2 regions of the Mycoplana sp. ABR4_002 genome follow, and region 1 is predicted to be linked to the other one. Evidence: riboswitches for the same ligand, from Rfam matches in the RefSeq annotation. Region 1 holds a riboswitch; the other holds the start of a gene.
What was found. Region 1 has a riboswitch for FMN ahead of ACXAGF_RS12465 (6,7-dimethyl-8-ribityllumazine synthase). Riboswitches for the same ligand answer to the same signal wherever they lie in the genome.
Positions count from the first base shown of each region.

Region 1 (15,416 bases):
CGTCCAATGCGAAAAGCGCCGCCCCCCGGGCCGGCGCTTTTCTTTGCCATCATGTCGCGCAGCACGGAGCGGGTGAAGGCGCCGGGGACGCGGCGCCCTGCCCGCAGCGCCGGTCAGGCGGCCCTGACGTAGCCCATCGAAACAGCGGCAACGGCCTGGCCGCTGGTGCGGAAGGCACTGAGCCGCTGGGCGATCGCGGCGGCATCCTTGGAGAGCGCCTGGCTCGCGGCATTGGCCTGCTCCACCATCGAGGCGTTCTGCTGGGTGATCTGGTCCATCGCGTTGATCGCCTGGTTGACGGCCTGCAGGCCGGTCGCCTGCTCTGCCGTGCTCGCGTGGATCGCGGCAAAGACCGAGCTGACCTCGACCACCTGTGACACGATCTGGCGCAGCGACTGGGCGACCTCGTTGACCGAGCGCACGCCGCCCTCGACCTGACCGTGCGAACGGGCGATCAGGTCCTGAATGTCCTTGGCCGCGTCGGCGCAGCGCTGTGCCAGCGCCCGCACCTCCGAGGCGACGACGGCAAAGCCGCGGCCGGCCTCGCCGGCGCGGGCCGCCTCGATGCCGGCGTTGAGCGCCAGAAGGTTGGTCTGGAAGGCGATCTCGTCGATCACCTCGATGATGTTGGCGATGCTGGCCGAGGACTGCTGGATGTCCTGCATGGCGGTGATCGCCTGCTCGACCACCTCGCCGCTGCGTTCGGCATTGCCGCGCGCCGCCGACACCAGCGCGTTCGCCTCGTCCGCGCTCTTCGCCGTCTGGCGCACCGTGGTCGTGACCTCCTCCACGGCGGCGGCAGTCTCCTCGAGATTGGCCGCCTGGCGCTCGGTACGCCGGGCGAGGTCGTCGGAGGCCGCGGCGATCTCCTGCACGCTGACATTGATCGAGCTGGCGCCGGCATTGATCTGGCCGATCGCCTCGCCAAGCGCGGAGACGGCATGGTTGAAGTCCGCGCGCAGCGCCTCATAGGCATCCGGCAGGTCGCCCTCGATCCGTGCCGTCAGGTCGCCGGCGGCGATGCGCTTCAGCGCCGCGCCGAAGCTGTCGCTGACAAGCTTGCGCTCTTCGGCCACCACCTGGGCCTGCACCGCCTGCTGCTTGGTTACATCCGAGGCATCCATGTAGACCGAGATCGAGAGATCCATGTCGAGAAAGACGGCCTTGATCAGGCTCGACAGCTTGGCAGCTGCCGCCGCCGCGGAGGTTTCCTGGCGCGAGAACAGGCCCGGCTTCGGCCACAGCTCCTTCAACGCGGCGGTCAGAAGGTGCTCGACGATCAGCGCGTAGCCGCCGACATACCAGCGCGGCTCGAGCCCGATGCGCGCATGGACCCTGCCGATGGCGAGAACCTTTTCGGCATAGTCGGAGTTGAAGTCGGCGTTCCAGATCTTGTCCCAGTGGCCGAGTTGCGCGCTTTTCGCCTTGGACATGTGCGCATCGCCGGAGAAGAGCCGGCTCACTTCGGGGCTGTTGCGGACAACCGCGTAGAACCGGTCGAGGGCCGGCGCGAGTTCCTTTGCGAGCAGCGGCTTGAGCGAGCGCAGCTCCTTGCGGGCGCCCGCATCGAGGCCAAGGTAGCCCAGGCGACGGTCGAGATCGTGGTTGTTGCCGGAGGTGGGTGTGACTGCGCTCATTGACTGTTCCATGCCCCTTGGGGTGTTGCGGGTAGAGATCGCCCATGTCCGAAAACGGCCTGCCGCCCGGTACGCTGCGGCCGGTCGGCGCCTCGCATGGCGCCCTGCCTCGATTTCGGCTCCCGGCAACACGTAAACCGGCATGGTAAACGCTTGGTTAGGCAGGATGGGCCGCTGCGCCATTGGCTGCGGTTCATTTGGTCGCAGCCGGATTTGCGGTTTGTCAGGTTCGGGCCGACATGCGAAGACCTCCGCAAGGGTCGACCGCGCGGAGGCAGCGGCTGTTGCGGCCAACAAAAGGCCAGCCTTGGCCAAGCGTCAGGCGGCGCGGGCGCGCGCCTGCAGGCTGCGCGCGATCGACGAGGCGGCACGGCGTGCGGGGACGCGCCAGAGCACCTCCTCGGCAAACAGCCGGGCATTCTCGCGCGCCTTTTCCAGGTTCGACACGCGGTTCGGATCCATCGTCCGCAAGGTGCCGCCACAGTCGAAGATGTCACGGAAGGCGGCACGCTCGGCGATCGTCGTGTCGAGCACGGCAACGCCGCGCTCGGCCAGCACCTGCTTGATCGCGCCCATGGCGCGCGTGGTGACGACCGCGCTCATGCGGGTGAGGACAACCGAGTGGGCGATGCGCACCCCGGCGCGCTGATCGAGCTGCTGCAGCAGTTCCAGGATCTGGGCGGCGCCGCGCGCATCCATGGCACAGCCCTGCACCGGGATCATCACATGGTCGGACAGGCCGATCGCGGTCGCCACCAGCGCGTCGCGCGCGCCGGCAAGGTCGACAATGAAATAGTCGGTCGCATCGCGGCTCTCGCGGATGTGCGACTGCAGCGACCCCATCGACACTTCCGAGATCACCGTCAGGTTCCGCTGCGGGCCGGTCAGTTCGTGCCAGCCGCTGATCCAGCGCTGCGGATCTGCGTCGAGAATGGTGACGCGATATCCCTGGGCCGCCAGCTCGGTCGCGAGAATGAGGGCAGCCGTGGTCTTGCCCGCGCCCCCCTTTGCGTTGGCGAACGAAATTACGGGCATGTCATTTCCTCATTTTTGCGACGCGAGCCCTGCCGCTCCGGCAATGCGAAGCGGTCGGCACCTGGTTAACCGAACCTTTCAAAAGATGGTTAACAAACTGCAAAGAGCCTTGCCGCGAACCGGCGGGGCGCGGCGTTATCTAGCGGCCGCCTGCCGGACCGGGAGAAGCTCTCGCTCCTCGACAGCTGCGTCGGCTTCACGCTGGTAGCACATGCGGGCATAGGGTCCGGCGTCCGCCCGCCCCGCCCCGGCGGCGCGCCTCATCACGTCGCGGGCGAAGGCCTGCATGTTGGCCCGGGCCTTTTCGAGGGCCACGGCGTTGCGATCGCCCTCGACGGTATAGAGCGTGCCGGCCCGCTCGAACATCTGCCGGAAGGCCGCCCGTTCGACGATCGGCGTCTCGATCATCGGCATGCCGCGCAGCAGCAACAGGTCGCGGACCTTGCTGAGCGAGTGCGTGGTGACAAGGGGATTGACGCGCGACAGAACCACGGCGCGATTGATCCGGCTGCGCGCGTTGGCCTCGATGAACTGGATCAGTTCCAGAACCTGGACCGCGCCGCGCGCGTCCATCGCGCTGCCCTGGACCGCGATCAGCGCCAGGTCGCACACGCCCAGCGCCAGCGCGACGAGCACGTCCCTTGCGGCCGAGAGGTCGATGATGATCTCGCAGTCCGGTCTGTGGAAGGCCCTCAGATAGCCCGGCAGGTTCGCCGCGGTGACATCGGTGACGACCGAGATTGTCCCGCTCGCGCCGGCGCGGTCGACCCAGTCGGCCGCCAGGCGGAGCGGATCGCAGTCGAGGATGACGACCTTGGAGCCAGAATTTGCCAGTTCAGTTGCCAGAAGCACGGCCGCCGTCGTCTTGCCGGACCCACCCTTCGCATTCGCAATCGCAACGACGGCCATCAGTCTTCCAGTTCCGGCCCGCCAGTGATCGAGCCGCCCCTCCCGCATTTGGAGGGCCACCGAACAGCGTTCCAAATGCTGGTTAAGAATCGCTTAGCATTGTGTCGGTGACGTCAAAAATATGACAAGTCGATGACAGGCCCGGGCCGCGCATTTCTCCACTTATGCCCATAAAGACGAAGCGTTCGGTAGCAAAAGCCACCAGACCTGAAATGGTCTCTCCTTCTCTACGCAACTCTCCGCGGCCCGCATCTATGGGACTGGTGCGCCTGGCTGTGGTTCCCCTTTGTTGTGGTGCTGATCGCGTGGCTCATTGTTGTGCGTTCAGTAGGCGTGTCCGGAGACTGAACGAACGTTGGATCTCTCGATCGGCGGATCGCCATTGGCAGCAGCCAGCCGGCGATGCCCCATGGCGTGGCTGCGACAAAGCGCGGGCATCGCCTGGAGGAGCGAAAAGGCGTGTTTCGCTCTTTTGGTTCAGCTCCGCGGGCCGGTTTTGGGGGACTTACCTGATGCCGCAAAGACGAAAAAACCCGGGGCCGTGCCCCGGGTTCGGTGATCGGCGAGGCCGGACAACGGCTCAGATGCACTCGACAAACAACTTCCGCGCCGCCTCGCGCGTCAGTTCCACCGGATTGCCGCCCGCGGTCGGGTCGACGATCGCCATCTCCGCCATCTCGTCGACCCGGTCGGTACCGACGCCGAGGGCGGAAAGCTTGTCCGGAACGCCGAGTTCCGAGCGCAGCCGCAGGACGTAATCGTAGAAGCCGTCGAAGCCGCCCGGGATGCCGAGATAGGCTGCTGCGCTGGCGATCCGGCCGTCGATGGCGGAGCGGTTGAACCGCAGCACCGGCGGCATGACGACAGCATTGGTCATGCCGTGATGGGTGTTGTAGATCGCCCCGACCGGGTGCGACAGCGAGTGGATCGCGCCGAGCCCCTTCTGGAAGGCGACCGCCCCCATCGCCGCTGCCGACATCATGTTGGCGCGGGCCTCGATATCGCCGCCCTCCGCGTAGGCGCGCGGCAGGAACTCCTTCACCAGCCGCATGCCCTCCAGCGCGATGCCCTGGCTCATCGGATGGTAGAACGGCGAGCAATAGGCTTCGAGGCAATGGGCGAACGCGTCCATGCCGGTGCCGGCGGTAATCGTCTTCGGCATACCGACCGTCAGTTCCGGGTCGCAGATCGTCACCGACGGCAGGAACTTCGGGTGGAAGATCACCTTCTTCGTGTGCGTCTCGGAATTGGTGATGACGCTGGCGCGGCCAACCTCGGAACCGGTGCCGGCCGTCGTCGGGACGGCGACGATCGGCGCGATGCCGTCGGAATTGGCGCGCGTCCACCAGTCGCCGACGTCCTCGAAGTCCCAGACCGGGCGCGTCTGGCCGACCATGAAGGCGACCGCCTTGCCAAGGTCGAGGCCGGAGCCGCCACCGAAGGCGACGACGCCGTCGTGACCGCCGTCCTTGAAGGCCTTGACGCCGGCCTCGAGGTTCTTGTCGTTCGGGTTCGGGTCGACCTCGGCGAAGATCGCCCGGCCGAGACCGGCGGCGTCGAGGATGTCGAGCGCGTTCTGGGTGATCGCCATCGGCGCAAGGCCGCGATCGGTGACGAGCAGCGGCCGCTTCATGCCGACCGCCTTGCAGTGATCGGCGAGTTCCTTGATGCGCCCGGCCCCGAACTTGATCGCGGTCGGGTAGCTCCAGTTGGCGGTGATGGTCATGCGAGTGCTTTCCTGAAATGGTAGGACTTCGGACGGGTGAGGTTGTGGAAGCCGATGACGGACAAGGAGCCGCCGCGGCCGGTCTCCTTCACGCCCGTCCAGCAGAGCGCGGGATCGAGATAGTCGGCCCGGTTCATGAACACGGTGCCAGTCTCGAGCTCCCGGCCGATGCGGGCGGCGCGCTCGGCATCCTTGGTCCAGAGCGAGACGGTAAGGCCGTACTTGCAGTCATTCATCAGCTCGAGCGCCTCTGCGTCGCTCCGGACCTTCATGATGCCGACCGCCGGGCCGAAGGTCTCTTCCGTCATGAACTCCATCGAGTGGTCGACGTCGACCAGGATCTGCGGGGCGAGATAGGCGCCGCCGTCGTCCTGCGGGAAGAGCTTCGGGTCGATCAGCGCCTTGGCGCCGCGCGAGACGGCGTCGGCGACCTGCGCGCGCACGGCGGATGCAAAACGCTTGTTGGCCATCGGCCCGAGCGTGGTGTCCGGGTCGAGCGGATTGCCGAGCTTGTAGTTCGACACCCAGGCGACCGACTTCTCGACGAACGCGTCGTAGAGCGATTCGTGCACGTAGATGCGCTCGATTCCGCAGCAGCACTGGCCCGAATTGTAGGTGGCGCCGTCCATCAGCGTGTCGACGGCGGCGTCGAGGTCCGCGTCCGCCATGACGTAGCCCGGATCCTTGCCGCCCAGTTCGAGGCCGAGCGGCGTGAAGGTGCCGGCCGCCGCGCGCTCGATCGCCCGGCCGCCCTCGACCGAACCGGTGAAGTTGACGAAGTCGAAGCTCTTTGCGGCGATCAGCGCCGAGGTGGTGTCGTGATCGAGGAAGACGTTCTGGAATACGCCATCGGGAACGCCCGCTTCGAGGAAGGCGCGCACCATCCGCTCGCCGACGAGCAGCGTCTGCGCGGCGTGCTTGATCACCACGGCGTTGCCCGCCATCAGCGCCGGCGCGATCGTGTTGATCGCCGTCATGTAGGGATAGTTCCACGGGGCGATGACGAAGACGACGCCGTGCGGCTCGCGCTCGATGCGGCGCTCGAAGCGGTCACTTTCCTCGATCACGAGCGGGGCGAGCGAGGAGCCGGCGATGTCGGCGACGTAGTTCGAGCGCTCGTTGAAGCCCTTGAACTCGCCGCCGTAGCGCACCGGACGACCCATCTGCCAGGCCAGTTCCGGCACGACCTCGTCGGTCATCTCGTTGAGGCGTGCAACGCCCTTCAGCACGAGCTGGACGCGATCCTCGAGCGGACGCTTCGCCCAGGCCTTCTGCGCCTTGCGCGCCCGCGCGACGACGTCCTTGGCCGCCTCGAGGGAGATCGCCTCGCGCTCGGCATAGACCGAGCCGTCGACGGGTGAGATGCATTTGATCACGGTCATGATCGTCTTCCTATCGGTTGCATGAAACGTCCGACACGGCGCAAATGACTGCCGTGCTCCGCCCTGCCCGCATGGACGGGCCGTTTACCGGGCCCATCGACGGGCCGACCAGCAAGGCCCGGCCTCCCTGTCGGCGGGGGCCGGGCGAGCGGATATGCTAAGAAACCCTTAAGCCCTCTCGAAGCCGCGCGCCACCTCCCAGTCGGTAACGCGACGGTCGTACTCCTCCTGCTCCCATTGGGCGGCGCGGGTGTAGTGATCGATGACGTCCTCGCCGAAGGCCTCGCGCAGCATCGTCGACTTCGTCATGAACTCGGTGGCCTCGCGCAGGGTCTTGGGTATCTCGCGGATGCCCTTGCCGCCATAGGCGTCGCCGACGAACGGCGCCTCGAGCTCCAGCTTGCCCTCGATGCCGGCGATGCCGGCCGCCAGCAGCGCCGCCATGGCGAGATAGGGATTGAGGTCGGAGCCGCCGACGCGGCACTCGATGCGGACCGCCTTCGTCCCCTCGCCGCACAGCCGGTAGCCGGCGGTGCGGTTGTCCTTGCTCCAGACCGCCTTGGTCGGGGCGAAGGTGCCGGCCATGAAGCGCTTGTAGGAATTGATGTAGGGCGCCAGGAAATAGGTGATCTCGCTGGCATGGTTCAGGAGCCCCGCCACGTAGCACCGCATCATCTCGGACATGCCGTACTTGCCCTCCGGGTCGTAGAACTTCGACGTCTTGCCGTCGAGGCTCCACAGCGACTGGTGCAGGTGCGAGGACGAGCCGGCCGCGTCGTAGTTCCATTTGGCGAGGAAGGTGATCGCCTTGCCGCGCGACCAGGCGATCTCCTTGCAGGCGTTCTTGATGATCGCGTGCCGGTCGGCCATGGTCAGCGCGTCGGCGTAACGCACATTGATCTCCTCCTGGCCGGCCGAGGCCTCGCCCTTGGAGTTCTCGACCGGGATGCCGGCGCCCTGCAGGCCGTTGCGGATCGCCCGCATCACGTCCTCTTCCTTGGTCGTCTGGAAGATGTGGTAGTCCTCGTTGTAGCTGCTGATGCGGCGCAGGTCGCGATAGCCGCTGTCGCGCGCGTCGTCATAGGTCTGGTCGAACAGGAAGAACTCCAGCTCGCTCGCCATGTAGGCCTTCAGCCCCATAGCCTCCAGCCGCTTGATCTGCCGCTTCAACACCGCGCGCGGCGAGTGCGGAACCTCCTGGTGGGTGGCGTGGTCGAGCATGTCGCACAGCACCAGCGCCGTGCCTTCGAGCCAGGGGATGCGCCGCAGCGTCGAAAGGTCCGGCTTCATCGTGTAGTCGCCGTAGCCCGCCTCCCAGCTGGTCGAGCGGTAGCCCGAGACGGTCTCCATCTCCATGTCGGTGGCCAGCAGGTAGTTGCAGCAATGCGTCTCCTCGTAAGCGCCGTCGACGAAGAACTGGGCATGGAACCGCTTGCCCATCAGGCGACCCTGCATGTCGACCTGGCAGGCCAGAACCGTGTCGATGCGCCCCTCGGCGACATCCTTCTTCAGTTGCTCGAACGTGTAACTTGCGCTCATGATTTCGGTCCTATGAACAGAGTGTGGCCGCCGCCTCCGGCGGCCGGAACTGCAATGCGGAAGCGCCGGCGTCCCGCGGCGCTTGCGAACTGACCTCGCCCGCAGCCCAGCGCGCCGCGATCCTATGTCTGCGACGTGAGCGGCACGCTTTCCAGCAGCAGCCCCGTCAGATAGTCAGCCATGACGCCCTGGCTGACCTCATCCCCGATCAGGTCGTTTCGGACCTCGATCATCACATTCAACAGGCCATTGGCGAGCCCATGCACCTGCAGGGTATGCGTCACGCCGTCCTGCGGCCCATAGGGCTCGTTGCGGCGCGTGTCGAACAGCTTCGACCGCCCTGCGGCCGCCAGCATCAGGTCGGCCAGCCGGCTGTCGTCGTCATGCAGGATGCCGACCTCGACGGATCGCTGCTTGCCGAAATAGACCGGCGTGAAGCTGTGGACCGTAACAAGGATCGGCGCCCGCCCCGCGGCCATGCGTGCGCGGACGAGGTCGGCGACACGGTCGCGAAAGGGAAAATAGAGCGCCGCGGCGCGCGCCGCGCGCTCGGCCTGCGACAGCGACCGGTTGCCCGGCACCGGGTAGATCTCGCTCGTCTCCGGCATCGCCCCCGGCGATTCCGGCGGGCGATTGCAGTCGTAGGCAAGTCGGGAGAACCGCTGATGAACCAGCGTGGCGTCGAGGCTCCTTCCCATCAGGCGCGAGACCGAAAGCGCCCCCGGGTCCCATGCAATGTGGCTTCCGAGCGCCTCCGGCGACAGCCCAAGCGTCCCCAACCGTTGGGGCATCCGCAGCGAGGCATGCTCGCAGACCAGCACGAACCGGCTGTGTCCGTTGACATTCTCGACGGCGACAGGATCGCCTTCGTTTTCGGTCAGGATTTCCATGCAGCCGGTCCCCTCGAACGGCCAATTCTAGACTGATGAAGAGAATTCTTCACTCGCTCCGTTCTGTCAACCAGCAATGAAACTATCTTTTCAAAAAACCATTTGACACGAATTGTGACAGTGATTTTAATTTCGCCCAAGGTCGCCAAAGAGCGGCAGATTGGGGAACAGATTGTCGTTGAATCAGGCATCCATGACGGTGTCCGACGTGATCAACGCGCATTACGACGCGCTGACGCGTGCCGAGCGGCAGTTGGCGGCATCGCTGCTGGACAATTATCCCGTGTCCGGCCTTGGCAGCATTACCACGGTGGCGGAGAACGCCGGCGTGTCGACCCCGACGGTCGCCCGCATGGTGCAGAAGCTCGGCTATCGCGGTTTCCCCGACTTCCAGTCGCACCTGCACCAGGAACTCGAAGCGACGCTGTCGAACCCGATCGCCAAGCATGACCGCTGGGCGGCGAACGCCCCGGGCACCCACATCCTCAACCGCTTCGCCGAAGCGATCCTGGCCAACCTGCGACAGACCCTTTCGCAGGTCGAAACCGCGGACTTCGACGGCGCGGCCGCGATGATCGCCGACCGCAAGCGCAGCGTCTATGTCGTGGGCGGGCGGATCACCAAGGCGCTGGCGGACTACCTGTTCACCCATTTGCAGGTGATCCGCCCGAACGTCACCCAGCTCGCCTCCAATCCCAGTGCCTGGCCGCACTACGTTCTCAACATGAAGGCCGGCGACATCATCGTGGTCTTCGACATCCGGCGCTACGAGCAGGAGATGGAGACCTTCGCGCGCATCGCCCGCGAGCGCGGCGTCGAGCTGGTGCTGTTCACCGACCAGTGGGCGTCGCCGATTTCGAAGCTGGCCACGCATGTCTTCCGTATCCACATCGAGGCGCCGTCCGCCTGGGATTCGTCTGTCGTCACGCTTTTCGTCGTCGAAGCCCTGATCGAAGCCGTGCAAAGCGCAAACTGGGGAGAAACACGAGACCGGATGAAATCGCTCGAGGGACTGCTCGAGGCAAGCAAGCTCTTCCGCAGGCCTCTCTGATACTGCCGCAAGGTCGGGGGATAACCCAATTGGAGCGGAAAAATCGTTTAAAAACTGTCACATAAGCTTCATACCGCACCGCTATCAGCTTCGCCGAAGTTGACTGGCACACAAAAGGAGAACACCCGTGATGTCACATACCCGCCGACTGCTATCGCTCTCTACGGCCATCCTCGTGGCCTGCACGGCTGTTGCCGCTGCCGAACCGAGCGCGGAACTGATCGAGGCCGCGAAGAAGGAAGGCATGCTGACCACCATCGCCCTGCCCCACAGCTGGTGCGGCTATGGCGACGTGATCGCCGGCTTCAAGGCCAAGTACCCGGAAATCCAGGTCAACGAGCTGAACCCGGACGCCGGCTCGGCCGACGAGGTCGAGGCCATCAAGGCCAACAAGGACAACAAGGGTCCGCAGGCGCCGGACGTCGTCGACGTCGGCCTCGCCTTCGGCCCGCAGATGAAGGAAGAGGGGCTGCTGCAGCCGTACAAGGTCTCGACCTGGGACGAGATCCCGGACAACGTCAAGGACGCCGACGGCTACTGGTACGGCGACTACTACGGCGTGCTGTCGTTCATCGTGAACAAGGACCTCGTCGAGAACACCCCGACCGACTGGGCCGACCTGCTGAAGCCGGAATATGCCGGACAGGTCGCGCTCGCCGGCCCTCCCCTTTCGTCCAACCAGGCCATCCTCGCCGTTTTGGCTGCCGGTTTGTCCAAGGGCGCCAAGCCGGGTGAGGAATCCGGCAAGGCCGGCCTTGAGTTCTTCGCCGAACTGAACAAGGCCGGCAACTTCGTACCGGTCATCGCCAAGGCGGGCACCATTGCCCAGGGTGCAACGCCGATCTCGGTCGCCTGGGACTACAACGCGCTGGCATGGCGCGACGAACTGAAGGACAACCCGCCGGTCGAGGTCGTCGTTCCGAAGTCCGGCGTGCTCGCCGGCGTCTACGTCCAGGGCATCTCCGCCTACGCACCGCATCCGAACGCCGCCAAGCTGTGGATGGAGTACCTCTACTCGGACGAAGGCCAGAACCTGTGGCTCAAGGGCTACTGCCACCCGGCCCGCTTCAACGCCATGGTCAAGGCCGGCAAGGTCCCGCAGGAGCTGATCGACGCCCTGCCGCCGGCTGAAAGCTACGAGGCGGCCGTCTTCCCGACCGTGGAAGAGCAGAACGCCAACAAGGCCGTCGTCACCGGCGGCTGGGACGCCGTCGTCGGCGCCAACGTCCAGTAAGGCGGACGCACGAGACGCGGCCCCGGCCCGATTCTTCGGGTCGGGGCCCGCCATTTCCAGATCCTGTTGACCGATATTGAGCCGGACCGACCGGCAGCGACCGGAACGATGAGAAAAGTGCCAAGCAAGCATCGACTGCGACTTCCGCTCACATGGCTGGGCCTGCTGCCCTTCGTGGTCTTCATCACGATGTTCCTGGTGCTGCCGACGATCCACATCGTCATCGGCGCGTTCCAGACGCGCGACGGTTCCTTCACGCTGCAGAACATCATCGACCTGAACAGCGGCACGATTCCATCGAGCTACTGGATCTCGATCAAGATTTCCTTCGCCTCGGCTGCGCTCGGCAGCCTGATCGGCTTTGCCATGGCGGCCGCCGTCGTGTTCGGCGCGGTCCCCCGCTGGATCAAGTCGCCGCTGATGACGTTTTCCGGGGTCGCGTCGAACTTCGCCGGCGTGCCGCTGGCCTTCGCCTTCCTTGCCACCTTCGGCCCGGTCGGCCTCGTCAGCGTGCTGCTGCGCCAGAACTTCGGCATCGTGCTGCAGCGCGATCTCGGCTTCAACATCCTGAGCTTCTGGGGTCTGACCGTCACCTACCTGTTTTTCCAGATCCCGCTGATGATCCTGATCATCGCGCCGGCGCTGGAAGGCCTGCGGCGCGAGTGGCGCGAGGCTGCCGCGATCCTCGGCGCCAGCGCCCTGCAGTACTGGCGCATGGTCGCCCTGCCGATCCTGTTTCCCTCGCTGCTCGGCACCTTCGCGCTGCTGTTCGCCAACGCCTTCGGTGCCGTCGCCACTGCCTATGCGCTCACCGGCTCGGGCCTCAACATCGTGCCGATCCAGCTGTTCGCCCAGATCCGTGGCGACGTCCTCGGCAACCCCAATCTCGGCTATGCCATGGCCTTCGGCATGATCGTCGTCACCGCCGTCGCCAACGTCCTCTATATCTGGCTGCGGGTGCGCGCCGAAAGGTGGCTGAAATGAGCGTCTGGGCACGCATCGCCGGCTGGGTGGCGCTGATCGTCGGCCTGCTCTACTTCTTCATCCCGCTCAGCGGCCTGTTCGAGTTCTCGCTCAAGGCCCGGCGCGGGGTCTACAGCTTCGACGCCTATGCCCGCGTGCTGGCCGACCCGGAATTCCAGGCGACGTTCTCCTACTCCGTCGTCATGGCGCTGGTGACGATCGTCATTGGCATCCTGATCGTCGTGCCGACGGCCTTCTGGGTGCGGCTGAAGATGCCCCGGGCGCGGCCCTACGTCGAGTTCCTGACGCTGCTGCCGCTGGTGATACCGGCAATCGTCATCGTCTTCGGCTATATCCGGCTCTACAACACCTCCAGCTGGTTGCCGCTGACCGGTTCGGTATTCGGCACCAACCTGCTGTTGGCCCTGGGCTATACGATCCTGGCGCTGCCCTACATGTACCGCGCCGTCGACACCGGTCTGCGCACCATCGACGTCGCCACGCTGACCGAAGCGGCCCAGAGCCTCGGCGCCGGCTGGATCACCATTCTCGGCCGGGTGATCCTGCCCAATGTCCTGCCCGCCGTGCTGTCCGGCGCCTTCCTGACCTTCGCGATCGTCATCGGCGAATTCACCCTGGCCGCCCTGCTCGACCGGCCCGCCTTCGGCCCCTACCTGCAGCGTATCGGCGCCAACAAGCCCTACGAGCCGTTCGCGCTGTCAGTCATCGCGTTTGTCATCACCTGGGGCTGCCTGGCGCTGATCCAGCTCGTCTCCCGCCTTCAGAAAACCGCGCCCGCAAAGGCCTGAGGAATCAATCCACATGACGTTTCTCTCTCTCCGCCACATCCAGAAGTCGTTCGGGCCGGTACAGGTCGTCAGCGACTTCAACATGGAGATCGAAAAGGGCGAGTTCGTCTCCTTCCTCGGCCCGTCGGGCTGCGGCAAGACGACCGTCCTGCGGATGATCGCCGGCTTCGAGACGCCGAGCGGCGGCACGATCAAACTGGCCGGCAAGGACCAGGCCGGGCTGAAGCCCAACCAGCGCACCATCGGCATGGTGTTCCAGGCCTACGCGCTCTTTCCCAATCTCAACGTCTTCGGCAACGTCGCCTTCGGGCTGAAGGTCGCCGGCCGGCCGAAGCAGGAGATCGAGGCACGCGTCAAGGAAATGCTCGGGCTGATCAAGCTGGAGCATCTGGCCGATCGCTATCCCTACCAGATGTCCGGCGGCCAGCAGCAGCGCGTGGCGCTCGCCCGCGCGCTGGCCCCGATGCCGCAGGTGCTGCTGCTTGACGAGCCGCTGTCGGCGCTCGACGCCAAGATCCGCGTATCGCTGCGCGAGGAAATCCGCCAGATCCAGCAGCAGCTCGGCATCACCACGGTCTTCGTCACCCATGACCAGGAGGAGGCGTTGTCGATCTCCGACCGGATCGTGGTGATGAATGCCGGCCGCGCCGACCAGATCGGCACGCCAGCGGAAATCTACAACCGCCCTGCTACCCGCTTCGTCGCCTCCTTTGTCGGCACGCTGAACCTGATCGAGGCCAAGGTGATCGATCCGGCGGCCAATCGCGTCTCGATCGGCGACCAGAGCGTCACCCTGCGCGAGCCGCTCGGTCCGGTGAAGGCCGGCGAGACGGTGTCGCTTGCGCTGCGCCCGGAGGCCGGCTCGATCGCCGAAGGCGCCAGCGGCGACACGGCGCTGACCGGCCAGGTGGTCAGCAGCAACTTTCTCGGTTCGGTCGTCCGCACCCGCATGCGGGTCGGTCCCAGCGTCATCTCCTTCGACACCTTCAACAGTCCCGGCCTGGTGGCGCCAACCGTCGGCCAGACCGTGACGCTGCGCTTCACCGCCGGCGACCTGCTGATCATTCGCGATTGAGCATGCGACAACGCTGCGGTCCGGACACCGCTCGCGGCGCTGTCGCAACTCGCGTGCTATTCGTCGCAGCCGCGTTTGATCGACGGCCCGCGGCAGGATAGGCTCGCATCGTTCTCAGGGCGGGGCGGAATTCCCCACCGGCGGTATCGGGCACGCGGCGCAAGGTTGCGGCGGGACCCGGAGCCCGCGAGCGCCTCCGGTTCTGCCGGAGGGTCAGCAGATCCGGTGCGATGCCGGAGCCGACGGTCAATAGTCCGGATGGAAGAGAGCAAGCAGGCAGCGCCCCGAGACGGGGCCGCGCCGTCCTGCGTGTTCGCCCAAGGGGATCATTGCAAAATGGCACAACCCTTGAAAGGCCAAGACATGAACATTTCCGCCAATCCCACCTCCAGGATCGCCGTCATCCGCGCGCGCTGGCACGCCGGAATCGTCGACCGCTGCGTCGACGGCTTCGTCGCCGAGTGGACCACGCTCGGCGGCCGAGCCTCGGACGTCGAGATCATTGATGTACCCGGCGCGCTCGAAATCCCGCTGCAGGCGAAAGCGATGGCACGCACCGGCCGCTATTCCGCCATCCTCGGGGTCGCCCTCGTGGTCGACGGCGGCATCTACCGCCACGATTTTGTCGCCGGCACCGTCGTCGACGCACTCGTGCGAGTCGGCCTCGACACCGATGTTCCCGTTCTCTCCGCCGTGCTGACGCCGCACCATTTCCAGGAGAGCGAGGCGCACATAGCCTTCTTCCGCGACCACTTCGTCATCAAGGGCAAGGAAGCCGCCCACGCGGCCGCCCAGATCATCGATGCGCGAGCCAGGCTCGCCCTGGCAAGCACCTGACAGGATCTGACCGCCGACCTGCCGCGCGGCGGCCTGTCCCCCGCGCGGCCTTGCCAATTTGGCTGAAGCAGCGGAATCAACCTCGCAACGAACCGCGCCAAGCGATTCAGCCGGCACGCGAATTCGCCCGTCGGCCGCCGCCCCGCGAGGGGTCGCGTCAGTCCGTCTTGCCCTCGGCCAGCACGCCGACCAGCGCCTTGCCGTCGGTGAAGTAGGGGTCGCCGCCGCCGTTGCGGCCATCCTGCGTCGGGCCGATGCCCTCGATCTCGTAGGTCGAGGTGAGCGCGCCGGCCTTGCCGAGGTCGGCGATCACGAGATCCCGTTCGGCG
Region 1 covers NZ_JBSWVO010000001.1:2,578,342-2,593,757, forward strand. Annotated here, with positions in the region: gene ACXAGF_RS12405 (methyl-accepting chemotaxis protein) at 114-1,637, opposite strand; gene ACXAGF_RS12410 (AAA family ATPase) at 1,956-2,672, opposite strand; gene ACXAGF_RS12415 (AAA family ATPase) at 2,808-3,581, opposite strand; gene ACXAGF_RS12420 (iron-containing alcohol dehydrogenase) at 4,162-5,307, opposite strand; gene ACXAGF_RS12425 (aldehyde dehydrogenase family protein) at 5,304-6,689, opposite strand; gene ACXAGF_RS12430 (glutamine synthetase family protein) at 6,858-8,228, opposite strand; gene ACXAGF_RS12435 (N-formylglutamate amidohydrolase) at 8,351-9,118, opposite strand; gene ACXAGF_RS12440 (MurR/RpiR family transcriptional regulator) at 9,312-10,169, shown strand; gene ACXAGF_RS12445 (ABC transporter substrate-binding protein) at 10,297-11,403, shown strand; gene ACXAGF_RS12450 (ABC transporter permease) at 11,512-12,387, shown strand; gene ACXAGF_RS12455 (ABC transporter permease) at 12,384-13,175, shown strand; gene ACXAGF_RS12460 (ABC transporter ATP-binding protein) at 13,189-14,250, shown strand; FMN riboswitch at 14,357-14,524, shown strand; gene ACXAGF_RS12465 (6,7-dimethyl-8-ribityllumazine synthase) at 14,614-15,087, shown strand; gene ACXAGF_RS12470 (LssY C-terminal domain-containing protein) at 15,245-15,416, opposite strand, start outside.

Region 2 (15,416 bases), 520 kb from region 1:
TCAAGAAGATCGGCCTTGCGGTCCCCAACCTGCAGGCGGACTTCTTCAACCAGATCAAGCTCGGCGTCGAGGGCTATGCCCGTGAAAAGGGGATCGAGGTCATCGTCGCCGACGCGAAGAACGACACCGCGACCCAGGTCAGCCAGGTTCAGGACTTCATGACCCAGGGGATCGATGCGTTCATCTACATCCCCGCCGGCGCCGCGGCCGCGGCGGTACCGACGAGACTGGCACGCGCAGAAGGCATCCCGGTGATCAACGTGGACCGGACGCCGGACGGTGCTCCGGGCGACACCTTCATTGCCGGGGAGAGCGTCGAATCCGCCTACGAGGTCTGCAAGCACATCATCGGGCTCGCCGGCGGCAAGGGCAAGATGGCCATCGTCCACGGGCAGAAGGGCACGACGCCGGAGGTTGACCGCTTCGCCGGCTGCAAGCGCGCGATCGAGGAAAATCCCGATGTCGAGCTGGTCGCGCAGCAGTGGAGCCAGATGTGGTCTCCCGACGAGGGCTTCTCGATCACGCAGAACATGCTGCAGGCACACCCCGACATCCGCATCATCTTCGGGCAGGCCGACGCGCTCGCCATGGGCGCGGCCAAGGCCGTCGACGTCGCCGGGCTCTCGGACAAGGTCATCATCGGCGGATACGACGGCGATGTCGCCGCGCTCGAATACCTCGCCAAGTGCGAGGGGCCGTTCGTCGTGACGGCAACGCAGAGCACCCAGCTGATGGGGCGCCTGGCGGTCGATGCCGCGATCAAGGTCGCCGCCGGCGAGACCGTGCCGGAACGGCAGACCCCGAACGCGGTGCTCACCACCTGCGACGACGCCCCGAAATACGTGGAGCAGCATCCCTGATCCCGGGCCGGCACCGCAATACGAAAGGCTGACGCCATGAACTCCGAAGGCAAAACTCCGATCCTGACCCTGCGGAACATCCATAAGTCCTATGGACCGATCGAGGTTCTCCACGGCATCGATATGGACATCTACGCCGGGGAAGTCGTCGCTTTGCTTGGCGAGAACGGGGCCGGCAAATCGACCTTGTCGAATGTCATCTCCGGGACGGTCCTGCCCACGTCCGGAGAGATGACCTGGAAGGGCGCACGCTACGCGCCCGCCGACCCCCGCGCCGCGATCGACGCGGGGGTCGGCATGATCCACCAGGAGCTGCTGCTGCTGCCGCATCTGTCGATTGCCGAGAACATCTTCGTCGGGCGCTACCCGATAAAGAGCGGCCTGGTCGACCGGGGCGAGATGGAACGGCGCGCCCATCAGGGGCTCGAACGGCTCGGCCTCGACATCTCGCCGCGCCGCATCGTCGAGGGCCTGCCGACCGCCAGCCAGCAACTGATCGAAATCGCCAAGGCGCTGACGCTGAACGCCCAGCTCCTGATCCTTGACGAGCCGACGGCCGCGTTGGGCGTCGAGGAGACAAAGCTGCTGTTCGAGCAGATCGAACGATTGAAGGCGGAGGGCGTCGGCATCGTCTACATCTCCCACCGCCTGGAGGAGATCAAGAAGATCGCCGACCGCATCGTCGTGATGCGGGACGGAGAAAAGGTGCGGGAATTCGAAACGGCGGACGTTCCGATCCGCAGCATCGTCGAGGCGATGGTGGGGCGCAGCATGGAGCAGATGTTCCCGCCGCTGGCCCAGCCAACGGGCGAGGTCGTGCTCGAGGTGCGTGACCTGTCGTCGCCTTCGGGGCGGTTCAACGACGTCAACTTCTCCGTTCGCCGCGGCGAGATCTTCGGCATCGCGGGACTGATCGGCGCGGGCCGAACCGAACTGGTGCGCGCGATCGCCGGCGCGGACCCGATCAAGGCGGGCACCGTCGTGCTAAACGGGAAGGACGTGACGCCGACCTCGCCCCACAATGCCATCCGCAACGGGATCGTCCTGATCCCCGAGGACCGCAAGCTGCAGGGGGTGATCCTTGATCACAGCATTGCGGAGAACATCGCCTATTCGAACTTCGAGTCGGTCGGAACCTCCGGCTGGATCAGTTCCGGGCGCGTGCAGCAGTTCGCCGACGACAACATTCGCAAACTCGGGGTGAAGGGCAGGGGCCGGCAGAATGCCGGAGAGCTGTCGGGCGGCAACCAGCAGAAGGTCGTCATCGCCAAGTGGCTCGCCCGCAACCCCCGCGTGGTGCTTCTGGACGAACCGACCCGCGGCATCGACGTCGGTGCCCGGTCCTCGATCTACGAAATCATCCACGGGCTCGCCGAACAGGGCGTTGCGGTGATCGTCGTCAGCTCGGACCTGGAGGAGGTTTTGGGCGTGTCGAACCGCATCCTCGTGATGGCGGCCGGCCAGCAGACAGGAATTCTGGATCATACCGAGGCCAATGACGTCTCGGTGATGGAACTCGCAACGGCATGAAGCGGCAAGGAGAAGAGAGATGAATCGGTTCACGGGCAAGACGGTCGTCGTCACCGGCGGAAACAAGGGGATCGGCCTTGCCATCGCCCAGCGCTTTGCCGAGGAGGGGGCCAACCTTGTGATCGCCTCCGTCGAGCCGCAGGTCGAGGAAGCGGCGGCGAAACTGCGCGACAGCGGGGCGAACGCCTGTGGCGTCTTGTGCGATGTCACGGACCGAGGCGCCGTCGTCGCCCTTTTTGACCGGGCCGAGGACGAGTTCGGCGCGGTCGACGTCTCCGTCCAGAATGCCGGCATCATCACCATCGCCAAGATCGAGGACCTGACCGAGGCGCAGTGGGACGCGACGATGGCGGTCAACACCAAGGGCGCGTTCCTGTGCTGCCAGGAGGCCATCCGGCGGATGCGCAAGGCTGGCAACGGCGGCCGGCTGATCAACATCGCCTCCGGCCAGGCGCGCGACGGCTTCATCTACACCCCCCACTACGCCGCCTCGAAATTCGGCGTCATGGGCATGACCCAAAGCCTCGCCAAGGAGGTCGCACTCGACGGCATCACCGTGAATGCGATCTGCCCCGGCATCATCAAGACCGACATGTGGGACTATAACGACCGGGTCTGGGGCAAGATCCTCGGCGACTACGGCCCGGGCGAACTGATGGCCAGCTGGGTGCAGAACATTCCGATGAAGCGCGCGGGCGAGGGCAAGGATGTAGCAGCGCTGATCGCCTTCCTGGCCAGCCGCGACGCCGACTATATTACCGGCCAGACCATCAATGTCGATGGCGGCCTGATCATGTCCTAGGCCCGGTGGGTCGGACAAGAACTTCGCTTTCATCGGTGGGAGGCCGCAGAGAATGAACGGGATTACATTGAACGCGCCGGCATTGTTCGATCTGACCGGCCGTGTGGCGCTGGTGACCGGCGCTGGCAGCGGCATCGGTCAGCGCATTGCCGTCGGCCTGGCGCAGTGCGGCGCCGACGTCGCGGTTCTCGACCGCCGGACCGACGACGGCCTGGCCGTGACGGTCGGCCTGATCGAGCGCGCCGGCCGCAAGGCCGCCGCCGTCGCGGTCGACGTGACGGATCGTCCGGCCCTGGACGAGGCGGTCGCCAGGACCGAAGCCGAGCTCGGCGCGCTCCGCATCGCGGTCAACGCGGCCGGCATCGCCAATGCGAATCCAGCCGAAAAGATGAGCGAAACGCAGTACCAGACCCTCATGGACATCAACATGAAGGGCGTGTTTTTCTCCTGCCAGGCGGAAGCCGCGGCCATGCTGAAGCACGGCCGCGGATCGATCATCAACATCGCCTCCATGTCCGGCGTCATCGTCAATCGCGGTCTGTCGCAGGTTCACTACAACGCCTCCAAGGCCGGCGTGATCCATATGACGAAATCAATGGCGATGGAGTGGGTCGAGCGCGGCATCCGCGTCAACGCGATCAGTCCGGGCTATACGGCGACGCCGATGAACACCCGGCCGGAAATGGTGCACCAGACCCAGGAGTTTGAGCGCCAGACACCGATGCAGCGCATGGCCACGGTCGACGAAATGGTCGGGCCCGCAATCTTCCTCGCCGCCGACGCCTCGTCCTATTGCACGGGCGTCAACCTCCTCGTCGATGGCGGCTTCTGCTGCTGGTAAGCTGCGGACAGCCGGCCGACCTTGCGTGGGAGTTTGCGCCGCCGCGGTCCGCCGGTTCCAGATGTCTGCAGGCGGTGGCCGGTGCCACCGGCCTGCGAAGGCTCGCCTAACCGATCCGGGAGAACCTCACGCGGCGATGGTGGCGTCGACCGGCCCGTCGCTCTCCTCGGCAGGCTGTCGGGTAAGGTAGGCGATCAGGTCCTTGATCGTGACCAGATGCAGGCCGTGCTGCCGTGCGAACAGCGTCAGCTCCGGCAGGCGCGCCATGGTCCCGTCGTCGTTTGCGACTTCGCAGATCACCCCGGAGGGGGCCTTGCCGGCGAGGCGGCAGAAATCGATGGCGGCCTCGGTGTGGCCGGGCCGGCCGAGCACCCCCTTGGGGTTGGCGCGCAGCGGAAAGATGTGGCCCGGGCGGGCGAACGCGTCCGCCTTCGCGGCCGGGTCGATCAGCGCCCTGACGGTGGCGGCGCGGTCGGCGGCGGAGATGCCCGTCGTCGTGCCCGGCAGGTAGTCGACCGAGACGGTGAAGGCGGTCTTCAAGGATTCGGTGTTGTTCGGCACCATCAGCGGGATGTCGAGCGCGTCGAGGCGCTCGCCCTCCATCGACACGCAGATCAGCCCGCGGGCCCGGTTCATCATGAAGGCGATCTTCTCGGCGGTGGCGTCCTCGGAGGCGAAGACGATGTCGCCCTCGTTCTCGCGGTCTTCGTCGTCGACCACGACGATCATCTCCCCGCGGGCGATGGCGGCGATCGCATCTTCAATCTTCGAAATCGTCATGCTGCAGTCTTTCAAGGGTTCGGCCGGATCTTCCGGCGCTCGTTGCACCATCCCCGCCTGCGCGGATCAGACAAACGTCCCTTGGGCGAACAGGCACCGCGCCCCGGCTCGTCGCGAGGGGTGGGCGTGCCTTGCTCTCTTCCATCCGGACTATACCGTCGGCTCCGGCCTCGCACCGGATCTGCTGACCTCCCGGCAGGGCCGGGAGCGCTCGCGGGCTCCGGGATCCCTCCCGATACCGCCGGTGGGGAATTGCACCCCGCCCTGAGAACAGCGCGAAGATAAGGATATCCGGGCGGCAATTGCAAGGGAGCCTTCGATCCGAAGAGGCACAAAAACGACGCCCGCGCGTTGAACACATCGTTGAACACCGGCGATCCTGCGACGGCTGCGCCCGTTTACCTCGGGTCGGCCTAGCGTCATCAACCTTGCCGTGCTCAGCGACGCTTGCGCGCGATCGCGCGGCGGGCGGCCTTGACGATCCCGGGCCCGGTCAGGCCGAACTGCTCGAACAGCCAGTCGACCGAACCGGTGGGCACGAAGCCGGGGAACCCGACGCGCTCGACCGGTACCGGCAGGTTGCCGGCGGTGAATTCGGCCACCGCCCCGCCGAGACCGCCGCGGATATTGGCTTCCTCGACCGTCACGATCGCGCCGGTTTCGGCAGCCGCCGACGCTACCGCGGCTTCGTCCAGCGGGTTGAGGGTCGCCATGTTGAGGACGCGTGCGGAGATGCCCTCGTTGCGCAGGCTTTCCGCGGCATCGACGGCAAGGTGCACCGTGGTGCCGCAGGCGATCAGCGTCACGTCCGAGCCGTCGCGCAACCGTTCCGCCGTGCCTGGCCGGAATACCCGGTCGGCCACGTCGAGGTCGGGCACCGGCATGCGGCTCAAGCGGATGAAAACCGGACCTTCATGCGCCGCCGCCCATTTCACGGCCTCCGCCGTTTCCCAGGGGTCGGACGGCACGACGACGGTGATGTTGCTCAGCGGACGCAGCCAGGCGAAATCCTCGATCGAGTGATGGGTCGGTCCGAGTTCGCCATAGGCGATGCCGGAGGACTGCCCGATCAGCTTCACGTTGAAGTTGGCATAGGCGATGTCGGCCTTCACCTGTTCCAGGGCGCGGCCGGTCAGAAAGCAGGAGGCGGCGGAAACGAACGGAATGCGCCCGCCGTTGGCCAGTCCCGCGCCGACGCCGACCATGTTCTGTTCGGCGATGCCGACATTGACCAGCCGTTCGGGGAACTTCTTCTGAAATCCGCCGAGCTTGGAGGAGCCGACGGAATCATTGACGACGGCGACAATGCGCGGGTCCTGCGCGGCGAGGTCCTCGAGCGTTCGGGCCCAGGCGTCGCGGCAGTCGTGAAGCCCTTGCTGTCTTGCGGCGGGCGCGGCCATCAGACCAGTTCCTCCATGGCCAGTCCGTACTGCTCGGCATTCGGCACGCCGTGGTGCCAGGAGGCCTTGTTCTCCATGAACGACACGCCCTTGCCCTTGACGGTGTTGGCGATCACGCAGAGCGGCCTGGCCCGGCCGCCCGAGGGTTCGGCCAGAACGTCGAGCAGCGCGCCGACGTTGTGGCCATCGACCACAGCGACGTCCCAGCCGAAGGCGCGGAACTTGTCGTCCAGCGGGTCGAGGCCGCTCGTTTCCTCCGTGCCCATGCCCTGCTGCAGGCGGTTGCGGTCGACGACCAGCGTCAGCTTGCTGAGCTTGCGATGGCCGGCGGTCATCGCCGCCTCCCAGTTGGACCCCTCCTGCAGTTCGCCGTCGCCGGTCAGCACGAAGGTGCGGTAGGCACTGTCCGTCAGCTGGCCGGAGATGGCGATGCCGAGCGCAACCGGCATGCCGTGGCCGAGCGGACCGGTGTTGGTCTCCACGCCCGGCAGGTAGTTTCTGTTCGGGTGGCCGTTCAGCTTCGAGTTGGGTTGCATGTAGGTGGCGAGCCACTCTTCCGGATAGTAGCCGGCGGCGCAAAGGGCGGTGTAGAGCGCGCCCGTGGCGTGACCCTTCGACATGATGAAGCGATCGCGCTCCGGCATGTCGGGCCGGGCCGGGTCGTAGCGCATCACGCCGAAGTAGAGCGTGGCGATGATGTCGATCGCGGAAAAGTCGCCGCCGGGATGCCCAAGCTGCGCATCGTAGACCATGGTGAAGGCCCTTCGGCGCATCCACAGGGCCTTGTCCCGGATCCTGTCGACGGTGTCGTTGTTCTGCATTCTCTCTACCTTTCAGAACCGGACGGGGAAGGTGAGCTGCGGCTCCGGTGTCCCGTTGTGATGGTAGATCGGCCATTTCAGGTAGCGGTAGACCGCCTCGTGCACGACGTCGGCATGATGGCCCCTAACCATGGCGACGTGGTGCTCGAAGCCGTTCTGGGTGATGAAGGTCATCAGCCTGCGCAGGTCGGCGACCTTCGCCACGGCGATTCCGCCGTCCATGGCGAAGGGGTCGTCGGTGAACTCGCCCTCGCCGAGATAGCACTTGATCGTGCCGGCCCGATCGTCGGTGGAAAGGCGAAAATAGGTCATCGGACCGGCCTTGACCTTCCCCTTGACCGCGCCGAAACACTTCTCCCGCCCGATGGTCTCGCCGAGCACGTCCAGTTCGCCGACCTCTGGGGTAATGCCGAAGAAGCTCTTCGGATAGTTTCCGCAATGGGTGCAGACGCACTTGTCGACCGCGTTGCCGTAGTTGTTGTTCCAGTCCAGGATCGCGGCCGGCTGGTGGGATGCGAGCGACATCGCATACATCGACAGCGCTCCCATCACGTCGACCTCGCAGGCCGACGGCATCAGTTCCTCGCCCATCATAGACATGGTGAGACAGGTCGCGCAGCCGAAGTTGTCCTGCAAGGAGCGCCAGCACTGGATGGCGGAGGCGTCGCAGCCGTTTTCGTCGATCCAGCGGTTGACGGCGAGCGTCCACTTCGCCTGGCGCATGATCTGCTCCGGCTTGATGTGGGCCGGGATCGTTCCGTAGCTCCGCACCTTGCCGAGTTTCTCGATCAGAGCGGGATCGTTTTCCTTGACCGCCGCTGCGGCCCCCATCATCTCGGAGAGATCGACGGTGACCACCGTGATGCCGGACGCCTGCAACAGCTTTTCCGAATAGCGCATGGTCTGGAACGCGCCGGTTCGGGCGCCGATCGAGCCGATGCGGGCGCCTCGCATGCCGCGCACGGTGCGACAGACGCGGGCGAAGCGGTCGAGATCGGCCTTGAACTCCGCGCTCGATACGTCGCAGGTGTGTGAGGTCGTTTCCGTGAACGGCACGCCGTATTGCCAGAAGTTGTTCGATATCGAGAGCTTGCCGCAGAAGGCGTCGCGCCGTTCGTGCACGGACACCTTGTCGATCTCGTCATTGCTTGCCTGCAGCAGGATCGGCACGTTGAGCCGCGCCCGGTTCACCAGTTCGGCCACCGCAATCTCGTCGCCGAAATTTGGCAGGCAGATCACGATCCCGTCTATCTCGTCGGCCTTTGTGCGGAAGAACGAGGCATAAAGGTCCGCATCGGCGACGGACTGCACGGCGCCGTTGACGGTGGCGTCGTAGGGCAGGATGTGAGCCTCGATGCCGAGGTCGGAGAGATGCGCGAGCACCTCGTCGCGCGCGGCCTTGCACGGGGCGCCATTGAAGAACGCACGACTGCCGATGACGACGCCGAGCGCGATACGCTTGCGAATGATGCGGCTCAAACCTGCCTCCCTCAACCCGCCCGCATGATCGAGCGATGTCTTTCATTTAGTTTTGTTTGGTTTCGATATTTCTCACAAGTTCGATGGTCCGGCAAGATAATTCTGATTTGAGGCGATCGGCATGCTGCATTGCGGCGTGAGGCGCCGCCAATGCACGGCGGCGCGTAGAAATTGCGATCAAATAGAAACAGTTTGACAATATTCGATATTATTCGATAGTGAATGAGCAGGTCACGTCTTGTGACTGGTTGAGAAAGGGAGGTTCTCATGAAAATCACGCGTCGCTTGCTTGTATCTGTTTGTGTGCTCGGCCTTTCGGGTGTCGTGCCGGGCCTGGCGCTGGCCGCCGACACCATTGCGATCATAACCCCCAGCCATGACAATCCGTTCTTCAAGGCAGAGGCCGATGGCGCCGCCGCAAAGGCGAAGGAGCTCGGCTACGAGACCATGGTGCTGGTCCACGACGACGATGCCAACAAGCAGAACGAGCTGTTCGATTCCGCAATTGCTGCCGGCGTCAAGGCCATCATTCTCGACAATGCCGGGGCGGACGCCTCCGTGGCCGCCGTGCAGAAGGCCAAGGACAAGGGCATTCCGTCCTTCCTGATCGACCGCGAGATCACCACGACCGGCGTCGCAGTCTCGCAGATCGTCTCGAACAACTACCAGGGGGCCCAGCTCGGCGCCGAGGAGTTTGTCAAGCTCATGGGCGAAGCCGGCAATTATGCGGAACTGGTCGGCAAGGAGTCCGATACCAACGCAGGCATTCGCTCGCAGGGCTATCACGACGTGATCGACCAGTACTCGGACATGAAGATGGTGGCGCGGCAGACCGCGAACTGGTCGCAGACGGAAGCCTACGGCGTGATGGAATCGATCCTCCAGGCGCACCCGGACATCAAGGGTGTCATCTCCGGCAACGACACCATGGCCATGGGCGCCTATGCCGCGCTCGAGGCGGCCGGGCGCAACGACGTGATCGTCGTCGGCTTCGACGGCTCGAACGATGTGCGCGACTCGATCCTGAAAGGCGGCATCAAGGCCACGGTTCTGCAGCCGGCCTACCAGCAGGCGCAGCTCGCCGTCGAGCAGGCCGACAAATACATCAAGACCGGCTCGACCGGCCTTGAGGAGAAGCAGCTGATGGACTGCATTCTGGTCAACACCGACAATGCCTCGCAGCTCGAGACCTTCGCGCTGACCCAATGAGGCATGGGAGCCGGCCATCCGGGACGGTGTTCCGGATGGCTTTCCTGCTGTTGCTATGAACGCGGATCATCTGATGGCGATGAAGATCTTGCTTGCTGCGGGCATGCTCGCAATGGCCTGCCTCTCGGGCTGCAAACTGGTTAAGACCGGCGACGCCGAGGATGGGGCCGAGGCCGCGGACCCGATCGTCGAACTCGTCGATACGACCTTCGACGCGAAGCTGGTACCGGCCCTGACCGAAAAGGCGGTGGATCTGGCGACGTTGCGCGAGGCGATCGCGGGCGGTCTCGACTCGGCGGGCGAGCAATACGGCGTGCGCGTCGGCGGCGCCGGCGGCGGCTGGAATTTTCCCGTCAAGGGTATGGCGACCGTCGTAGAGGAGAACCGGGCCTCGAAGGCCGCGGTGGCCCGGATCGATGTCGACGGCGATGGCGCGGCGGACGCCGCGCTTCAGCTCGGCCCGGTTGTCAAGGGCACGGCGGTGCGCGACACTTCGGGTGTCTATGACTTTTCCACGTTCCGGGACCAGATCGAATACGCCAGGCTTGGTCGTGCGCTCAACGACAGGGCGGTTGCGCAGACGGCTGTCGCCGAGGGCGACCTCAAGGGCAAGCAGGTCACCTTCATCGGTGCGGTGGCGATCCGCTCGGTCGGCGAGACGCCGCTGATCACCCCGGTTTCGCTTGAGGTCGTGCCATGAGCGAGGAGCACCCCATCGGACTGTCGATCCGCAACGGATCGAAAATGTACCCGGGAACGCAGGCGCTGAAGAATGTCGATTTCGACCTGCGCATGGGGGCGGTCAACGTGCTTGTCGGCGAGAACGGCGCCGGCAAGTCGACGCTGATGAAGATTATCGCCGGCGTGGAACAACTGAACGCCGGGTCGATCGAGCTGGACGGAAAGCCGATCGTCTTTGCCGACCGCACGGATGCCGCCCGCCATGGCGTTGGCATCGTGTTTCAGGAACTCAACCTGTTCCCGAACCTGACCGTCACGGAGAACATCTTCGTCGGCAATGAGAAGACCTTCGCCGGCGTTCACATCGATCGGGTCACGCAAAGGGCGGAGGCTTGTGCCCTGATGAAGCGGCTCGAACAGGATATCGACCCGGACACGCCGCTCGGCAACCTGCGGATCGGTCAGCAGCAGATCGTCGAGATCGCCAAGGCGCTGGCCGAGAAGGCACGCATCCTGATCCTCGACGAGCCCACATCGGCGCTCTCCGCCGCCGAAGTCGAGGTTCTCTTCAGCCTGATCGAGGAGCTGAAGAGCCAGGGCGTCGGTCTTGTCTACATCTCGCACCGGCTCGAGGAGTTGATCCGCATCGGCGACTATATCACCGTCCTGCGGGACGGCGTGATCACCGGTTCGCGCTCGATGCAAGGCGTCGACATTCCCTGGATCGTCGCCAACATGATCGGCAGCGCCTCCAAGGAGTTTCCGAAGACGGTCGAGCATGCAATGGGCGACGAGGTGTTCCGCGTGGACAATGTCTGCCTTCCCAGCCCCGCCGGGGGCTATGCGGTCGATCACGTCTCGCTGTCGGTCCGCAGCGGCGAGATCGTCGGCCTCTATGGCCTGATGGGGGCCGGGCGCTCGGAGCTGCTGGAATGCATCATGGCCCAGCACCCGAATTCCTCCGGCCAGTTGTTCATTGGCGGCGAGACGGTGCGCGAGAGGAGCGTGTCCGGTCGCATCCGCCGGGGGCTGGCGCTCATCCCCGAGGACCGCAAGCGTGACGGCCTCGTCCAGATCATGACGATCCGCGAGAACCTGACGCTGTCGTCGCTTCGCGACTTCACCAAGGGGTTCCACCTGAGCCTGAAGGGCGAGGCCGGCAAGGCCGCCGAGTTCGTCAAGCGTATGGCGATCAAGATCGCCAGCCTGGAGCACCCGGTGTCCAGTCTCTCGGGTGGCAACCAGCAGAAGGTTGTGATCGGCAAGGCGCTGATGACGCGTCCGCGCATCCTCCTGATGGACGAGCCCTCGCGCGGGATCGACATCGGCGCCAAGGCGGAAATCTTCCGCACCATGCGGCACCTGGCCGCCGACGGCCTCGGCATTCTCTTCGTAACATCCGACCTGGACGAGGTTCTCGCCCTGTCGGATCGCATTCTCGTCATGGCGAACGGCAGGCTGACCGGCGAATTTCCGGCCGGCGCCAATGCGGCGGACGTCGTTTCCGCGGCCACGCCCAATCTGAGCAGGGTTGAAGCACAATGAGCAGCATCGGCACCGTCAACAACGTCAAGGCGAAGGCAGAGGGATCTAGGACGTCGGCGCTGCTGATGCTCTTGCACATGCGCACATTCGTGGCGCTGATCCTCGTCTTTGCCTTCTTTGCCATTGCCGCGCCGAACTTCCTGAGCGGCGCCAACATGCTGATCATCTCCAAGCATGTGGCGCTCAACGCGCTGCTCGCCATCGGCATGACCTTCGTCATCATCGCCGGCGGCATTGACCTTTCCGTCGGCTCGATCGTCGGTCTCTGCGCCATGGTCGCCGGCTATCTCGTGCTCTACGGCATCGACCTCGGCATCGGCTGGAGCATCCAGTTCAACACGCTCGAGATCTGCCTGATGGTGCTCGTGGTCGGCGTCTTCATCGGCCTGATCAACGGTCTCTTGATAACAAAGCTCAATGTCGCGCCCTTCATCGCCACGCTCGGCACGCTCTATGTCGCCCGTGGCGCCGCGCTGCTCTTTTCCGACGGGCGCACCTTCCCCAACCTCGCCGGCAACCCGGAATACGGCTCAGACACGTTCCGGCTGATCGGTTCGGGCAGCTTTCTCGGCTTTCCGCTTTCGGTCTGGATCATGGTGGTGGTGGCGCTTCTGGCGGCCTATCTGGCGACCCGCACACCGCTTGGGCGCCACATCTATGCCGTCGGCGGCAATGAGCGCGGCGCCGCGCTGTCGGGGGTGAACGTCGACCGGACGAAGCTGTTTGTCTACATGTTCTCCGGGCTTTGCGCCGCGCTGGTGGGGATCATCATATCCTCGCAACTGCAGGCAAGCCATCCGGCGACCGGCGAGACCTTCGAACTCAACGCCATCGCCGCGGCCGTCCTCGGCGGCACGTCGATGTCCGGCGGGCGCGGCCGGATCGGCGGAACGATCGTCGGCGCCTTCGTCATCGGCATCCTCGCCGACGGCCTGATCATGATGGGCGTGTCGTCCTTCTGGCAGACGGTGATCAAGGGGCTGGTGATCATCGCGGCCGTGGTCGTGGACCAGATCCAGCAGAAACTTCAGGCCCGGGTGATCCTGCAGCAACAGGCCAATTGAGGATTACAATCTGCCATCTCTTGCTGTATGGCTGCCAGACAATAGAATCGGATCGTTTTCGTTTGATTGCGATCAATGGGGTTTAGGCAGGTCGATATGGAAGCGAAGACAGCGAACGATGCGTCTGAGTCCATGATCGGGCTCCTGTCGGAGCCGCGTCGCCGTCGCATCCTCGAATGGCTGCAGGAGGAGGGCTCGGCCCGGGTGCGGGAGCTGGCCGGCGCTTTCCATGTGTCGGAAGCGACGATCCGCCAGGATCTCGAGCGCCTGGAGAGCGAAGGCTACATCACCCGGGAGCACGGGGGCGCCTATCTCAACGCGGTGACGCCGCAGATCGGCACCATGACGCTCCATCACCAGGAAAACATGGACAAGAAGCGGCGGATCGGTGTCCTGGCGGCGAGCCTGGTCAAGGATGGCGAGACCCTGATCCTCGACGCCGGAACGACGACCACCGAGATCGCCATGCGGCTCACCGCACGTCGTGACCTGACGCTGATCACCAATGCGCTGAACATTGCCATCATCCTCGGCGCCGTGCCCACCTTCGCGGTGCACATGCCGGGCGGGCAGTTCAAGTCGCCGACGCTGTCGCTGTCCGGGGACAAGTCGGTGGAGTACTTCAACAACATCTTTGCCGGCAAGCTGTTCCTGGCGACTGCCGGGGTCGATCTTGAGGCCGGCCTGACCTATCCAAGCTTCGCCGACCTGCAATTGAAGGAGGCGATGATCAAGGCTGCGGCGCATGTCTATCTCGTTGCCGACTCCACCAAGATCGGCAAGTCCTCGTTCACCCGTCTCGGCTCGCTTGACGTCATCCAGTCGCTGATCACCGACGACGGGATATCCGATGCGGTGGCCAAGGAGTTCGAGCGCCGCGGCGTCGAGGTCCTGGTCGCCGACTAGGGCGGATCGAACGCAATCGGGCATGCTTCCTGCTCCCGCAACCTAAAACCGCCAAGCCAGACCCCGGCGGCGCGGCCTTCTCCACCATGCAGGCCGGTTGCGTCGGGCCCATGGCGGCCGGCCACAGTGGCGGACATGGTCGCCCGGCATTCGGGCGGCAGGGGGTTCGATGTGGTCTTCGATGCTGTTGGCGGGGCCAATCTTGTCGGTTCGTTCGAGGCCGCCGCGCTTTAAGCGAGCGTCGCGACTCTCATTGACCGAGCCGGTACATTGCCGGTCTGGCGCTGAATGCTTCGCTGGTACGCAATGACTGCAGATTTCCGTTTTCTGCGTCGCGTCATTGGTTGTCGTTCTGCTGCCCAATTGCCTAATCCTCTCCAGGTAAAGAAATCGTGAGGGGACTTGAAGGGGCTGTTCGGGATAGATGTTGTGGCACGGCGAGGATGTGCGATGGCTGGATCTCTGCGAGATGGTGAGGACTTGCGGGCGCGAACTGCGGCGATCCGCATGCGAATCCTCGACGTTCTTTCGGAGCTGCCGTGGGACGGGCTCAACTATCGGCACGGGATTCCCGGTCTGTCGCTGTATCGCGTCGTCGAGCCGGCCGGCCCCTTTTCGGCCGTCTATGAACCGAGTCTTTCGGTCATCATCAAGGGCAGCAAGCTGGTCAATGTGGGAGATGAAACGCTCACCTACGACGAGTCCTGCTTTTTCCTTACGGCGATAGGCATGCCGATGACGGGCCAGATTTGCAGGGCGAGCATGGTGGAGCCCTATGTCGCGGCGATGTTGCGGCTCAACCTGGATGCGATGCGACGCCTCATCGCCGATCACGACCTGCAGTCCAAGGCGATATCGGATCGCGAGCGCGGAGCGGCCGTGGGCAAGGCTACGCCGGAGCTGTTGGAAGCGTTCTTGCGATTGATATCGCTGGCAAATTCGCCAGACGATATTCCTTTCCTGGCAGAGCATATCCAGAACGAGATACTTTATCGGTTGCTGACCGGCGAGCAGGGCGCGCGGCTACGACGTCTTGTGCTTGCCGGCACCAACAGCAACCGGGTGGCGAAAGCGGTCGCCTGGCTGAAGGAGAACTACACCAAGCCGCTGCGTGTCGACGAGCTTGCGGAGATCGCCAACATGGGCGTGTCCACCTTGCATCACCATTTTCGCGCCATGACGGCGATGAGCCCGCTCCAGTTCCAGAAGCATTTGCGGCTGCACCACGCGCGCGAACTGATGCTTTCCGGAACGCTCGACGCGGCGACCGCAGCCCTGAGCGTCGGCTACGAGAGTCCCACCCAGTTCAGCCGGGAATATCGGCGCAAGTTCGGCCACCCTCCCTTGCGCGACGTCAAGGCGATCCTGAATTCAGACGATTCGGCTCGGCGCAACACCGTTGGCTAGCCCGTTGCCGGCCGTTCAGGCTCGGCGGCCTCCCTGCCTAGGATGTCGCGATGTGCTCGGCGAAAAGGATGCCTCCCGACAGGATTGAGCA
Region 2 covers NZ_JBSWVO010000001.1:3,098,540-3,113,955, reverse strand. Annotated here, with positions in the region: gene ACXAGF_RS14870 (substrate-binding domain-containing protein) at 1-860, shown strand, start outside; gene ACXAGF_RS14865 (sugar ABC transporter ATP-binding protein) at 897-2,390, shown strand; gene ACXAGF_RS14860 (SDR family NAD(P)-dependent oxidoreductase) at 2,410-3,192, shown strand; gene ACXAGF_RS14855 (SDR family oxidoreductase) at 3,245-4,033, shown strand; gene ribB (3,4-dihydroxy-2-butanone-4-phosphate synthase) at 4,160-4,813, opposite strand; FMN riboswitch at 4,943-5,089, opposite strand; gene ACXAGF_RS14845 (transketolase family protein) at 5,251-6,213, opposite strand; gene ACXAGF_RS14840 (transketolase) at 6,213-7,034, opposite strand; gene ACXAGF_RS14835 (L-fucose/L-arabinose isomerase family protein) at 7,047-8,513, opposite strand; gene ACXAGF_RS14830 (substrate-binding domain-containing protein) at 8,781-9,722, shown strand; gene ACXAGF_RS14825 (DUF2291 family protein) at 9,796-10,422, shown strand; gene ACXAGF_RS14820 (sugar ABC transporter ATP-binding protein) at 10,419-11,948, shown strand; gene ACXAGF_RS14815 (ABC transporter permease) at 11,945-13,012, shown strand; gene ACXAGF_RS14810 (DeoR/GlpR family DNA-binding transcription regulator) at 13,109-13,918, shown strand; gene ACXAGF_RS14805 (AraC family transcriptional regulator) at 14,369-15,325, shown strand.
Region 2: another riboswitch for FMN. It lies ahead of ribB (3,4-dihydroxy-2-butanone-4-phosphate synthase); the one in region 1 lies ahead of ACXAGF_RS12465 (6,7-dimethyl-8-ribityllumazine synthase).